DNA from 3 places in the Streptomyces sp. NPDC048417 genome. Region 1 is predicted to be linked to each of the others. Evidence: riboswitches for the same ligand, from Rfam matches in the RefSeq annotation. Region 1 holds a riboswitch; each other region holds the start of a gene.

Region 1 (4,884 bases):
GACGAGGGCGAGGAGGTGGCCATCGACGAGCAGATCGTGCACGGCCGCCACGACTTCGGCGTCCTCGCCGAACGCGCCAGTGTGTACGTCAGCTGGGGCGACGCGGTGATCGAGGTCGCCAAACGCGGCGGACACGACATCGTGCGCCCCCGCCACCCCGGCAACGCGCTGCGTACGGCGTTCACCGGGACACCTGCCTACGAGCCCGACGCACGCTGGGTGCTCTCCGGCCGCTTCCTGCCCTTCGACACCCCGCGCCCGGTGACGGTCGGTGCCGCCGTCGAGGGTCTGGAGCATGTCTACGACTCCCCCGGCCAGGTCGAGTTCGAACTGGAGGGCACTGCGCACCGGCTCACCGCGTTCAGCGGCCGGACGCCCGGAGCCCTGATGGTGCTGTTCACCGACAGGACCTCCGGTGTGACCACCTACGCGGCGAACCGCTCCCTCCAGATCCCCGCCCCCGACGCCGAGGGCAGGGTGACGATCGACTTCAACCGCGCCGCCAACCTGCCCTGCGCCTACACGGACCTGGCCACCTGCCCGCTGCCGCCGACCGAGAACCGCCTGCCGGTCGGGATCGAGACGGGCGAGAAGATCCCGCTGGAGCGCGGCGGACGCCCCTGACGGGACGCGCGTCTCCCGGCCCCCCCGCCGCCGTAGCCGTGGTCCGCGGTCGGCGGCGGGGGCTGTCCGCGGGTGCCGGCCGCCGCGATCCCGTGGTCCGGGCGGCGGCAGCGCCGGGCCCGGTTGTCCGGTGACGCCACCGGCCGTGGCGGTGTGGCCGACCGTGGACCGGCGCACCCCGTCGAGACGGATGCGGCGGTCGTCTCCCGTCAGGTGTGCTGTTGCTCCGAGAGCGCCTTGGTGAAGTGGGTGACGGGGCGCGCCACCCGTTCCCCGTCGAGGGTGATGTCGACCGCCTCGTTGTAGAAGGCGAGGAGCCCCTGGACGGCACCGACCGCGGGCAGCGGGTCCGGGTAGCTCCAGACGACGTTGGGCGGGACGTCGGCCGCAGCGCGCCACGACCAGTACTCGGCGGTGCCCTTGTAGGGGCAGCCGGTGTGATGGTCGGTGGCTTCGAGCAGGTCGAGGCGGACGTCCTCGCGCGGGACGTAGTAGCGGGTGGGCAGACCGGTCTCGAAGAGCAGGACCGGCCGGCGGGTGTCCGCGACGACCGTGCCGTCGATCTCGACCACCAGGTGACGGCTGCTGGGGATGGCGTCCACCCGCTTGTGCGGGTCACGGGGGTGGATGAAGATCTCTTCCTCCTCCTCGTACCAGTGGTCCAGGCCCCGCCCGACACGCCGGAACCACTCGAAGGCGATGTGATCGGCCAGGTCGGCGGCCGGGAAGGTCCAGGCGGCGTTCTCCAGCAGTTCGCCGTCGACCTCGACGTCGTAGAAGATCTGCGAGCCCGTGTGCGTACCGGTCGGCGGGTTCTTGGCGGGGCGGAGGAGTTCCTCGCGCACCTCCGCGCGCGGGAACGCGTACAGCGGTACGGGAACACCGGGCTCCCAGACGAGGACGGGGTGGCGGCTGTCGACGACCGTGACGTCACTCTTACGGCCGCGCACCCAGCGTTCGCTCGGCTCCCACAGGAGCCCCTCGGGGGTGGTCCGCACGGTCTGCGCGGTGGGGAATGGGGACATGACCGGCTCTCCTTCGGCTTGCTCAAGCGGTGACTTCGGCTTGCTCACGCGCTGAGTTCGGCGACGTAGGGACGGTTCTCCGGCCAGGCCGCTGGCTGCTCGGGGCGGCCGAAGACCCGTGGGTACTCCACTGGCACGCTCCCACACCGAGACGGGTTCGAAGGCGGCACGAGTCTCCCGCGCCCGTTGCCGGATCCACTTCGAGGAGAAGGAGCTGAACTGAAAAGAGCGAGTGGTCAGCGACAGGTCTGGGCGAACTGGTCGGCGCGGCGGCCCGCCCAGAACGGGTCGAGCGGCACGGCGCGTGCCTGACCTGCGGTCTCCATGGCCGGATCAAAGCACACGGCACAAGGTGCGTCCACCATGCGTCCCGGCACGTGAGACGGTCGCGTCTTCTCAAACCGCCAGTCCGGGTGCGGCATTGACGTACGCCAAAACCGATCCGTACGATCGCCAACGGCATTGAGTGTCAGCGTCAAGCCCTGGCTCGCTGACCGGCAACCCTCCCGCGCGGTGGGGTGCTCCAGGTGAAAGCCCGGCGGGATCACCGATGACTCCCGCAAGCGCGTGCCCCCGTGACCGGGGCCGGAGACGAGGAGGGACCGGCATGCGACACAGCGATGACCCGGCTGCCTCCCCCGCCGACGCCACGGCGTACTCCCGGCTCTCGCGTCGGCGTCACATCGATCTGAAGCGCTCGACCAGCTGCCTCTGTCGGCTCTGACCGGTCCGCCTGCCGCCGGCTGACCTCCGTCACCGGCCACGGCCCCTTCGCGCCGCCCTTCCCCTCGCCACCGGTCCCCGGTGTCGTCCACGTGCCCTCCGTTCGCCTTCCGTCTGCACAGCGCTTCCCCCGGCCGGCGCCGATCCGGCGGGGGCCGCACGCCCCTGCACGGCCGTGCCTCGCGCCCCGCAGCCCGGCACCCCGTGCCGGGTGCCACGAGTAGGAGAAAGCCCTCCGTGACTGCACTCCCGGATTTCAGACCCTCCCGATGGGCGCCCCTGGCCGCGCTCCTGACCACCAGCGTCCTGCTGACCGCGTGCGGTTCGGGCGACGACGGCTCCGGCGGCGGAAGCGGCCAGGCGAAGTCCGGCGGCACCCTGACCTTCGCGGTGGGCTCCGACGCCGGCTGCGTGGATCCGCAGCAGGTCGGCAGCAACGACACCATCTACTCGGTGCGCCAGATCGTGGACTCCCTGACCGACCAGGACCCGAAGACCGGCAAGATCGTGCCGTGGCTCGCCAAGAGCTGGGACATCAGCACCGACGCGACGACGTTCACCTTCCATCTGCGGTCGGGGGTCACCTTCAGCGACGGGTCCAAGCTGACCGCGCAGGTGGTCAAGGACAACTTCGACGCGGTGCCGGACCTCGGCGCCCTGGGCACCCTCGCCGAGGGCTATCTGAGCGGTGTCAAGAGCACCAGCGTGATCGACCCGCTCACCGTCAAGGTGGCCTTCAAGCAGCCCAACGCCCAGTTCCTGCAGGCGACTTCGACCCACTCGCTGGGCATCGAGTCGTCGGCGAGCGTGCGGAAGTCCCCGCAGCAGAAGTGCAGTGACGGCGTGGTCGGCTCCGGGCCGTTCGTGCTGAAGCAGTACGTGCAGAACCAGTCGGTCACCCTGGCCAGGCGAACCGGGTACGGCTGGGGTTCCTCGCTGTGGTCGAAGAAGGGCGAGGCCTACCTGGACAAGCTGGTGTTCAAGGTCGTGCCCGAGGCGGGGGTGCGGGCCGGCAGTCTCCAGTCCGGGCAGGTGGACGTGATCAGCAGCGTCGGCAAGGCCAACGAGGCGGCGCTCAAGGGCGGCCAGGTCGCCCTCCGGAGCCGGGCCAACCCCGGCGTGGTGTTCGGTCTGGGACTCAACAACTCGCGGCCCCTGCTGAAGGACGCGAAGGTGCGCCAGGCGATCCTGGCCGCCGTCGACCGCAAGCAGATCGCGGACACCGTCTTCCCGACCGGCACCCAGCCGGCGACCAGCATCCTGGCGCACACCACGCCCGACTACACCGACCTCTCCACTGACCTCGCCTTCGACGCGGCCAAGGCCAAGTCCCTGCTGGACGAGGCCGGTTGGAAGTCCGGCGGCGACGGAGTCCGCACCAAGGGCGGTAAGAAGCTGAGCCTGACCATCAGCTGGTTCCCCAACGCGGCCACCAACCAGCCCGCGCTGGAGCTGGTCCAGCAGCAGCTCAAGGCCGTCGGGATCGACGTGGTGCTCAAGCAGCTCCCGGTCACCCAGTTCGCCACCACGCTCCAGTCGGGTGACTTCGACGTGGTGTGGGGGAACACGACCCGCGCCGACCCGGACATCCTGCGCAGCTCCTTCTCCACCCAGCTGGCCAACTTCTACCACCTGCCCGCCAGTTCGCTGGACACGGCACTGTCCTCGCAGGCCGCGACCACGGACACCGCGAAGCGCAGGCAGCTGGTCGCTCAGGCGCAGCGGCTGCTCGTGCAGAACGCGTACGACGTGCCGGTGGTGGAGCTCCAGACCCAGCTCGGCGTCTCGAACAAGGTGCACGACCTCACATTCGACTCCGGCAGCCGCGTCCAGCTGCACGACACCTGGATCGGCTAGCGGATGCGCCGCTATGTGATCAAACGGCTGGCGCAGGCGGTCGGGGTGCTGTGGGCGGCCTACACGGTGTCGTTCCTGGTGCTCGACTTCCTGCCGGGTGACCCGGTCTCCGCGATGGCCGGGGCCGGGATGGACTCGGGGCAGGTCGATCCGGCCCAACTCGCCGAGTTGCGGCACGAGTACGGCTTCGACAAGCCCGTGCTGGTGCAGTACGCGGAGTATCTGGGCCGGGCGGTGCGCGGGGACTTCGGCGACGCGGTCTCCACCGGCCGCCCCGTGACCACCACGCTGGCCGACGCGCTGCCGCAGACGCTCCAGCTGACCGGTGCCGCGCTGCTGCTGGCGATGGTGCTCGGCGGCGGCCTCGCGGTGGTGGCGACGTACACCTCGCAGCGGTGGCTGCGGCAGCTGCTGCTGTCGCTGCCCCCGCTGGGGGTGTCGGTTCCGACGTTCTGGGTGGGTCTGCTGCTCGTGGAGGCGTTCTCGTTCCGGCTGCACTGGTTCCCGGCGTTCGGCAACGACGGGCTGAAGGGATTGGTGCTGCCTGCGCTCACGCTGGCGATCCCGACCGGCGCGCAGGTCGCGCAGGTGCTGGCCAAGAGCCTGCTGACCGCACTGGACCAGGCCTATGTGGAGACCGCGCGGGCCAAGGGCG
Region 2 (4,884 bases), on a different contig from region 1:
GTACTCCCAGCACGACCTGGAGGCGGCCTTCGCCATCGGCCTGGACAGCTGAACCGGCGGTCCAGGCCGGGCGGGCGTCAGTGCCGCAGGGCCGGTGAGCCGACGGGCGCACGTCGCCCGGCACTGCGGTAGGCCGAGACACCCACGGCGAGCAGCCAGTAGCTGAGCATCGCCCCCATCAGGGCGGTGGTGCCCCAGCCGTTCGCCGCGTAGAAGTGCGCGGGGTCGTTGCCGAAGAACACGGACGGCACGAAGGCCAGGTTGACCGCTGCCAGGACGTGGGCGGAACGACCGGTCCAGCGTGGCAGCAGGCCGGTGCGGGAGATCCCGTAACCCACCGCGGTCAGGCAGAGGGCGAGCATCAGGCGGCTGATCGACCCGTACAGGACGTAGGTGCCGCTGACCGCGATGGTCGGGTCGATCGGGTGGTCCGCGGCGATGACCGCGCCGCCTTCCAGTCCGCTGGAGACCAGAGTGATCGTCGCGTACACCAGTCCGGTCGCGAAGGCCATCGAGCCGATCCATTCACTGGCCGGGTCGGCCCGCTTGACCAGTTCGCGGAAGGCCGTCACGAACACGACCACGAACGCCAGCCCGAAGATCCCGACCAGCAGCCTGGTCAGGACGTTCGAGTCCGGCGGCGGACCGGAGTAGACGAAGTACAGCGGTACCTCGACGATGAAGGCGGCCGCCGCGGTGATGGAGGCGAGGCCCGTCAGGCGCCTCGCGACGGTTTCGTTCATGGGTGTGCCCCCGGTTCCAGGTGTCGGATTCCTCGTCGGCCCGTTGCCGACTACATGAATCCTGGCGTTCACGACGCTCCTCGTCGCTGGGCCTGGACACCGGATCGGGGGGTGGTCCTACCGACACCCCCGCGGGTGGGTCAGCTCACCGCCGGGACACAGCGGCCGTCCTCCGTGCGGTACGACCACTTCGCCCCGTCGGTCACCAGTTCCCGCACCGCGTCGACGAAGCGCTCCACGTGCTCGTCCGGCGTGCCCGCCCCGAAGCTCACCCGGATGGCGTTGAGGGACTTCTCGCCGGGTGCCGCCTCCGGCGCCCCGCACTCGCCCTGGGTCTGCGGGTCGGAGCCCAGCAGGGTCCTGACCAGCGGGTGGGCGCAGAAGAGGCCGTCGCGGACCCCGATGCCGTACTCGGCGGAGAGGGCGGCGGCGAAGTGGGAGCTGTTCCAGCCGTCCACCACGAAGCTGATCACTCCGACGCGCGGGGCGTCGTCGCCGAAGAGGGAGAGGACCCGGACCTCGGGAACCTCGGCGAGCCCCGCCCGCACCTTCTCGATCAGGTGCTGCTCGCGGGCGACCAGCGTGTCGAAGCCGGCCTCGGTGAGTGCCTTGCAGGCGGAGGCGATGGAGTAGGCGCCGATGACGTTGGGCGAGCCCGCCTCGTGCCGCGCGGCGCTCTCGTGCCACTCCACGGCCACTCCCCCGTCCTCCCGCCGGGTGACCTTGCGGCTGGCGCCGCCGCCCGCGAGGTAGGGCTCGGCGGCCTGCAGCCAGTCGGCGCGGCCGGCCAGCACGCCGGAGCCGAAGGGGGCGTACAGCTTGTGGCCGGAGAAGGCGACCCAGTCGACGTCCAGGTCCCGGACGGACACGGGGTGGTGCGGGGCCAGCTGGGCGGCGTCCAGGACGATCCGGGCGCCGTGCGCGTGCGCGGCGGCCGCCAGCTCCCGTACGGGCCACAGCTCGCCGGTGACGTTGGACGCGCCGGTGACGCAGACCAGGGCCGGGCCGTGCCCTCCCTCACTGGACACAGTGCGGTCGGCGAGGGCGCGCTCCAGGGTCTCGACGGCCTGCCGCGGGGTGCGGGGCGCGTCGAGGTAGGTGACCCGGGCGTCCTTCCAGGGGAGCAGGCTCGCGTGATGCTCGGTCTCGAAGACGAAGACCTGGCAGTCGGCGGGGACGGCGGCGGCGAGCAGGTTGAGGGAGTCGGTGGTGGAGCGGGTGAAGACCAGCTGGTCGTCGGGGCGGCAGTCGAGGAACTCGGCGACGGTCCGGCGGGCGTTCTCGAAGAGGTCCGTGGAGAGCTGGGAGAGGTAGCCGGCGCCGCGGTGGACGCTGCCGTAGTAGGGGGCGTACGCCGCCACGTCGTCCCAGACCCGCTGGAGGGCGGGGGCGCTGGCCGCGTAGTCGAGGGCCGCGTAGGTGACCTCGCCGCCGGTGACGAGCGGGACGGTGACATCCCCGCCCAGAACGGGCAGCGGGGCACAAAGGGACTGGGCGGTGGCAGCGGTGGCGACAGACATGGCGAACTCCTGTGAGAGGCGAGCGAAATCGCCGGCCGGACGACGCGTCGACGGCACGGGAAAAGGTGAAAGGGGTACGCGGAGGCGGGGCTCGACGCCCTATCGCATTCGCTTGCTCACAGAAGGCTCCCTCGACGACCAGGACCCCTGGGCTGTGCTCATTCAAAAGAGCGTGAGGGGTCCGCGCTTGCCGTAGACCTCGCTGCCTACGGCCTGGTCTTCACCCGGGGCACCCCGCCACGGACGGAGGGTTGCCGGACAGTCGGCCGGGGCCTCATGACTGTCACTCATGACCTGGCAAGAAAAGTAAGTGAAGTGATCGCCGACGCGCAACTCCTGTCCGGATGACGGAACACCGCCAGGGACCGACGCCGGCTCGCCAACGCCGGGAAGGCTGTCTGTGGTTGCGCTCCGGCGCGGCGGGGAGAGGGGGAACTCATCCCCGCCGCAACGGCGGTCAGCCACGACGGCGTAGTCCGGCGGTGCCGTACCGCGCCTCGGCCCGCCGACCGCGGCCCCTACCTGTTCGTCGCCGCCGCCCAGCGCTCCAGCGCCCGCTTGGCCGCGCCCGAGTCGATGGACTCCGCTGCCTTGTCCATGCCGGCGCGGATCTGCTCGGCCAGCGTTCCGGTGCCCGGGTCCAGGGCCACCAGTGCCGCCGCCGAGTTCAACAGGACCGCGTCGCGGACCGGGCCCGTCTCGCCGTCCAGGAGGCGGCGGGCGACCTCCGCGTTGTACGACGGGTCGCCGCCGCGCAGCGCCTCCACCGGGACCAGCTCGATGCCGACGTCCCTCGGGTCGAAGGTCTCCTCGGTGACCTTGCCGTCGCGGACGATCCAGACGTGGGACGTGGCGGTGGTCGTCAGCTCGTCGAGGCCGTCGTCGCCGCGGAAGACCAGCGAGGAGTTGCCGCGCTCGGCGAAGACGCCCGCCACGACCGGTGCCATGCGCGGATCCGCGACGCCGACCGCCTGGGCCCGCACCTGCGCGGGGTTGGTCAGCGGGCCGAGGATGTTGAACACCGTGCGGATGCCCAGCTGGCCGCGGGCCGCGCCCGCATGGCGCAGCGCCGGGTGGAACTTGACGGCGAAGCAGAAGGTGATGCCGGCCTCCTCGGCGACCTCGGCGACCCGCCGCGGGGTCAGGTCGAGGTTGACGCCGAGCTTCTCCAGCACGTCCGAGGCACCGGACGCGGAGGACGCCGCCCGGTTGCCGTGCTTGACGACCTTCGCCCCGGTGCCGGCCACCACCAGCGCCGACATCGTGGAGATGTTCACCGTCTTGGCGCCGTCGCCGCCGGTGCCGACGATGTCGACCGTGCGGCCCGGTACCTCGATGACGTTGGCGTGCGCGTACATCGTGCGGACCAGGCCGTTGATCTCGTCGACCGTCTCGCCCTTGGCCCGCAGGGCGACGACGAAACCGGCGATCTGGGCGTCGGTCGCCTGGCCGCGCATGATCTGGTCCATCGCCCAGGCCGTCGCGTCCGCGCTCTGGTCCTCGCCGTACAGCAGCGCGTTCAGTACCTCGGGCCAGGAACGGCCCGCCGCGGTGTCGCCTCCAGCGGGGGTCACAGCGCTCATAAGGCCGCTCCTGATCGTCGTACCGGCAAGAAAACAGTGTCAGGCCCACCCTATCCAGCCCCGGGCGCGGCGAAGGGCCCCCGTCCTCCCCTAGTCCTCGAACAAACTCAGACCGGGGGCCCATCCGGACGGGGGCCCTTCGACCGTGTTGTGGCGACGCGGTCGATCAGTGGTGGCCGTGGCCGCTCGTGATCTCCTTGTACTCCTCGACGGTGGGCTTCGGGATCTGGTTGTCCTCGCCGTAGTAGGCGCCGCTCAGCTTGGCGCGGAGCTTCTCGGACCCCTTGATCTTGCGCTCGACACCGTTCTCGTCCACCGCCGCGCCGACCTGGGCCGGCTCGTACTGGTGGTGGGCCGTGAGGGTGTGCAGCTGCTCCTGGCTGAGCGGCTCGTGCACCTCGATGAACTCACCGTGCGGCAGCCGCTTGATGATGCCGGTCTCGCGGCCGTGCAGCACCTTCTCGCGGTCCCGGCGCTGCAGGCCGAGGCAGATCCGCTTGGTGACGAGGAACGCGATCACCGGTCCGGCGAAGAAGAAGATCCGGACGAACCAGGTCACGTCGTTGATCGACAGATGGAAGTGGGTGGCGATGAGGTCGTTGCCACCACCGACCAGGCCCACCATGTACACGGTCACCCAGGCGACACCGAACCCGGTACGGGTCGGGGCGTTGCGCGGCCGGTCCAGGATGTGGTGCTCGCTCTTGTCCCCGGTGACCCAGGACTCGATGAACGGGTAGAGCGCGATCGCGCCCAGCACCAGACCGAACAGGACCAGCGGGATGAAGACGCCCAGGACCAGGGTGTGGCCCCAGAAGTTGATCTCCCAGCCGGGCATGTAACGGATCAGGCCCTCGGCGAAGCCCATGTACCAGTCGGGCTGGGCGCCGGTGGACACCTGGTCCGGACGGTAGGGGCCCATGGCCCAGATCGGGTTGATCTGGGTGGTCGCCGCGATGGCCGCGATGACACCGAAGACCAGGAAGAAGAAGCCTCCGGCCTTGGCCATGTAGACCGGCAGCAGCGGCATGCCGACGA
Region 3 (4,884 bases), on a different contig from region 1:
ACGAGCGTGTGCAGGTCGGCCCAGGCCTCCGGGTCGGTGGGGTCGGCGAGGGCAGCGTAGGCGTAGACGTCGTCGGGGTAGCGGGCGGCCCGGCCGAAACGTTCGGCGAGGTGGGCGTGCGGACCGGCGAGTGCGGACCAGACGGCGTTGTCCAGGACGCCGCGGGATGCTTCAACGGTCATGGTGACGTTCTCCGCTGACGACCGGTCAGGAGTTGTCCAGCGGCAGCCCGGGCGGGTTGACCTCGGACTTGGCGACGGCCTCGTTGGAGAGGTTGTAGGCGGCCAGCCACTTGGCGTACTGGCCGTTCTTGATCAGGTAGTTGATGGCGTCGGCGAGCGGCTTGGCCAGGCCGCTGTCCTTCTTCGCGGTGGCCGCGATCAGGCCCTGGAGGCTGGCGCCCGCGCCGGAGTAGGTACCCGCGGTGCGGGTGGCGTTGGGCGTGTTCGCGGTCTGCCTGTTGTGGTAGGCGATGCCGGGGTTGGGGCCGAGGTAGGCATCGATCTTGCCGCTGCTGAGGGCCAGGTAGACGCTGTTGCTGTCCTGGTAGTACTTGACCGTGAGCTTCTTGCCCTCCTTGGCCAGCTTGGCCTTCCACTCCAGGAGGATCTTCTCCTGGTTGGTGCCGGCGCTGACGGAGACGGTCTTGCCGGCGAGGTTCTCGTAGGTGTCGTCGAAGTTCCAGGTGCTCTTCTTCGGCACCGTGAAGGCGAGGTTGTCCTGCCGGTAGGACGCGAACTCGTACTTCTTCTTGCGCTCCTCGGTGTCGGTGATGTTGGAGAGGGCCACGTCCACCTTGCCGCTGTCGATGCCGACGAACATGTTCTCCCAGGTGAAGTTCTTCACCTCGGGCGTGAGGCCGAAGACCGCGGCGACCAGCCGGGCGAGGTCGGGTTCGGAACCGGTGAGGGTCTTCTGGTCGCCGCCCACGTAGGCGAGCGGCGGGAATCCGGCGGGCAGGGCGCCCTCGCCGATGACGAGCTTGCCGCTCTTGCGGACGGCGGCGGGCAGTTCGGCGCTGATGGACTTGACCTCGGAGACCTTGACGGTGGTCTGCTGGGCGGCGCCGTTGGAGACCTGTCCGATGACGACCTCGCCGCTCTTGGCTCTGTCGGTCGTGGTCGCGGCGTCGCTGTCGCCCCCGCAGGCGGCGAGCCCGGTGGCGAGGGTCGCGACGGCGGTCGCCGTGGTGAGGCCGCGGATCAGGCTGCGTCGGGAGAGGAGCGTGGGCATGGCTGTCCTTCGTGTTCCAGTGACAAGTGAAAGGGGCGTGATTCACGTGCAGGGGGGTGGTTCAGAGGACCTTGCGGAGGAAGTCCCGGGTCCGTTCGTGCCGCGGACTGTCGAGGACCTCGGCGGGCGGGCCCTGTTCGACGATCTTTCCGCCGTCGATGAAGACGATCCGGTCGGCGACCTCACGGGCGAAGCCGATCTCGTGGGTGACGATCACCAGGGTGCTGCCGCTGGAGGCCAGGTCCTTGATGACGGCGAGGACCTCGCCGACCAGTTCGGGGTCGAGCGCGGAGGTCGGTTCGTCGAAGAGGATGATCCCGGGGCGCAGCGCGAGGGCGCGGGCGATGGCGACGCGCTGCTGCTGCCCGCCCGACAGCTGCCGTGGGTAGGCGCCCACGCGCTCGCCGAGGCCGACCCGTTCGAGGAGTTCCTTGGCCAGCTGCTGGGCCTCGGGCCTGGTCAGCTTCCCGGTGGCGACGGGCGCGGCCGCGACGTTGTCGAGGACCGTCAGGTGCGGGAACAGGTTGAAGTTCTGGAAGACGAAGCCGATCCGGCTGCGCTGGGCCAGGATGGCGCGTTCGCTCAGCTCCTTGAGCCGGTCGCCGTGGCGCTTCACGCCGACCAGTTCGCCGCCGACGCTGACATAGCCGGTCTCGGGCTTCTCCAGGTGGTTGATCACCCTCAGCAGCGTGGACTTGCCGGAGCCGGACGGGCCGAGGATGACGGTGACCTCGCCGGGGCGGACGGTCAGGTCGACGCCGTCGAGGACGCGGTGGGCTCCGTACGACTTGTGGACGTCGTGGATCTCCAGGGCGGCGGGCGCGATGTCCGGTGCGGTGGTCATGCGGCGGCCTCCCGGCGTATCCGTTCCCGCAGGTCGCCGAGGCCGGTGCGGAGTTTCTGGAGGGGGGTCGGCGGCAGCGTGCGGGTGGCGCCGCGGGCGAAGTACCGCTCGACGTAGAACTGGACGACGGAGACGGCGCTGGTCAGGATCAGGTACCAGACGGTGGCCACGAGCAGCAGCGGCACGATGTCGCCGGGATAGGTGCTGCCCATGGACTGCACCGAGCCGAAGAGGTCGAGCAGCGAGACGTAGAACACCAGGGACGTGCCCTTGATCAGCCCGATGAGCTGGTTGACGTAGTTCGGCACGATGGAGCGCAGGGCCTGCGGGAAGACGATCCGGGTGAACTGGTAGCTCTTGGGCAGACCGAGCGCGTCGGCCGCCTCGTGCTGGCCCTGGTCGACGGAGAGGATGCCGCCGCGCACCACCTCGGCCGCGTAGGCCGCCTCGTTGAGGCTGAGGCCGACCACGGCGACCACCATGTCGGTGGCGAGCTTGGACTCGTCGAAGCTGACGAAGGACGGGCCGAAGGGCACGCCCAGGCTCAACGTCTGGTACAGGGCCGAGAAGTTGTAGAGGAAGATCAGCAGAACGATCAGCGGGATCGAGCGGAACAGCCAGGTGTAGGTCCAGCTCACCGCCCGCAGCACGGGGCTGCCGGAGAGCCGGGCGACGGCCAGCACGACGCCACCGAGGAGGCCCAGCACGGCGCTGAGCGCGGCGACTTCGAGGGTGATGACGAGGCCGTCGAGGATGGTGGGCCGCAGGAACCAGTAGCGGAACCGGTCCCACTGATAGAAGGGGTTGGTGGCCAGTCCGTGCGCGAACTGCGCGACGACCACCAGGACGACGGCGGTGGCGATCCACCGCCCGGGTCGGCGCAGCGGCTGAACTCGCTGGGCACCCAACGGCTTTGACGGTACGTCAGTGCGTGGTGGCGCCTCGGCTACGGACAGGGCGCCTGGGGGTTCACTCATGGTGGGCTCCGGCGGAGTCGGACACCCCGGATCACACGGCCGGGGCCGCGGCACCGGGCCGCGTTCGGGCACGGCACGGATGCGCGGAGGCGCGCGGGACACGGGATGGGGCGGGCGGCTGCGCACCGGGGCGGCCGGTGCTTCGTCAGAGACGCTGGGGCGCGAGGCTGTGGGAGCCGTGCTGCGGGCGAGGCGGAAAGGCCTGGTCAGACCCGACAGCGGGCACAGCCCGGTGCGGTACACGCGCTACACAGGGCGCTGTTGACACGGAGCAGGTCGACGGCGCGGTCGGCGACGAGAGGGCTCGGATACGGGCGTACGCAGCCCGAGGTGCGGCGCTGGGCCGTCCTGGAAGCTGCGTACATGTCCGTCACCTGTCACTGTCGAGCCGGCCCCGGGGGGCCTCGCGCTTACCGAATCGTCGCTTGCCGAAACGTCATCGGTCCGGTCGTCACCTGGGGCACCCCACCGCGATGCGAGGGTTGCCGGTCAGCAAGCCAGGGCTTGACGCTGACGCTCTTGACCGTTCTGGTTCGCAAGTAACGCAGTTGCCCGAACGAATGTCAACGCCTGTCCGACTGGCGGAACGGTTCGGGCCGCTCTCACCTGCGCGGAACGCCGGGGGTGTCCGCCGCATGGCCCGCCCAGTCCAGGATCTGGACGGCCGCGCCGGCGGCTTCCAGACCCTGGCAACGGCCGTGGTGACGGCGGGCGATGCCGTCGAGGTCGAGGTGGGCGCCGAAGGCCGGGCGGGCGGCCAGCCGGCGGGCGTAGGCCCACAGCACCGGGTGGCCGGCGACGGCGTGCACGGCGGAGGCGTCCAGGTGGTTGCGGTGCACGGTGTCGAGTTGCACCAGGGTCACCCACAACTCGACGTCCGCTGCCGTGAGTTGCCCGCCGACCAGGAACTCCGCGCCGGTCAGCCGACGCTCCAGCTCGTCCAGGGCGGCGAGCAGCACCTCAAGCGCCGCCGGGTCGCCGCCCGCTCGGCCGGCGTGCTGCGCCGCCTGCTCGATGCCCTCGGAGCACAGCCGCTCGACGGCCTCGATCTCGGCCTCGGCACCGCACGGGTACAGCCTGGTGACGCCGTCGCCGAAGTGGCGGTCCAGGTCGCGCAGGATGTCCCGGCTGTGGGTGCTGACGATACGGCCGGACCAGTCGTCGCTGAGCACGGGTGCGAGGGCCGGTCCCGAGTAGTGGTGGGCGCTCGCCTCGTACAGCGGGCGCAGCGCCGTGTGGCTGCCGTCCGGACAGTCCGGGACGGCGGGCAGATAGGTGACCGGACAACAGTCGTCGAGGGCCAGCAGGCTGTGGCCGACGGCGATGCGGAGGCCGTCGGGACAGGCGGTGGCGAGGTGGAGCCGGTAGCGGCGCGGCACGGCGTAGTGGCCGCTGCGCGCGTCCCGGCCGATGCGCCCGCGGAAGGCGGGGGTGGCCCGGACGGACGGGAGGGCGGCGAACGGAGTGATGGACATGCGTCTCCCCGGGGGTGCGGACGCGCGGACGTACGCGCGGCGGAAGCGTTCGTCGGTGGGTGGGCGTTCGGCGGGTGCGGCCGACGGCGGGCGCTCGGCCGGTACGGCCGGGAGCGGGGGCTCAGCCGGTGCGGCTGATGGCGCTGCACACGCGCAGCAGGTCGATGTGCAGGCGGGAGGTGAGCAGCGGGACGGGGCAGGGCGTACGGCTCTCTCGGCGCTGCCTGCCGGTGACCGTGCGCAGCCGACCCATCTTTCCCTACCTTTTCACTAGGATTCCCACCTGGAGTGTCGATCGGCCTCCGCGTGCCGTCAAGGGGGCGTCCACGCCTGGGACACCCGGCCCCGGCTTGCC

The links. A riboswitch is a leader RNA that binds a small molecule or an ion and turns the genes downstream of it on or off. The one in region 1 is predicted to bind S-adenosylmethionine.
Region 2: another riboswitch for S-adenosylmethionine. It lies ahead of AB0D59_RS21845 (aminotransferase class V-fold PLP-dependent enzyme); the one in region 1 lies ahead of AB0D59_RS12360 (putative leader peptide).
Region 3: another riboswitch for S-adenosylmethionine. It lies ahead of AB0D59_RS03880 (amino acid ABC transporter permease); the one in region 1 lies ahead of AB0D59_RS12360 (putative leader peptide).

The regions. Positions count from the first base shown of each region.
Region 1 covers NZ_JBEZKI010000006.1:285,935-290,818, reverse strand. The annotation lists gene AB0D59_RS12370 (DUF1684 domain-containing protein) at 1-624, shown strand, start outside; gene AB0D59_RS12365 (DUF427 domain-containing protein) at 834-1,649, opposite strand; SAM riboswitch class IV at 2,108-2,221, shown strand; gene AB0D59_RS12360 (putative leader peptide) at 2,200-2,373, shown strand; gene AB0D59_RS12355 (ABC transporter substrate-binding protein) at 2,610-4,229, shown strand; gene AB0D59_RS12350 (ABC transporter permease) at 4,233-4,884, shown strand, end outside.
Region 2 covers NZ_JBEZKI010000013.1:198,925-203,808, forward strand. The annotation lists gene AB0D59_RS21835 (Lrp/AsnC ligand binding domain-containing protein) at 1-52, shown strand, start outside; gene AB0D59_RS21840 (hypothetical protein) at 78-743, opposite strand; gene AB0D59_RS21845 (aminotransferase class V-fold PLP-dependent enzyme) at 884-2,263, opposite strand; SAM riboswitch class IV at 2,442-2,558, opposite strand; gene trpD (anthranilate phosphoribosyltransferase) at 2,782-3,846, opposite strand; gene AB0D59_RS21855 (cytochrome bc complex cytochrome b subunit) at 4,013-4,884, opposite strand, start outside.
Region 3 covers NZ_JBEZKI010000002.1:271,242-276,125, forward strand. The annotation lists gene AB0D59_RS03865 (GNAT family N-acetyltransferase) at 1-182, opposite strand, end outside; gene AB0D59_RS03870 (ABC transporter substrate-binding protein) at 208-1,233, opposite strand; gene AB0D59_RS03875 (amino acid ABC transporter ATP-binding protein) at 1,295-2,077, opposite strand; gene AB0D59_RS03880 (amino acid ABC transporter permease) at 2,074-3,054, opposite strand; SAM riboswitch class IV at 3,456-3,579, opposite strand; gene AB0D59_RS03885 (glutathione S-transferase C-terminal domain-containing protein) at 3,657-4,529, opposite strand; gene AB0D59_RS03890 (putative leader peptide) at 4,651-4,782, opposite strand.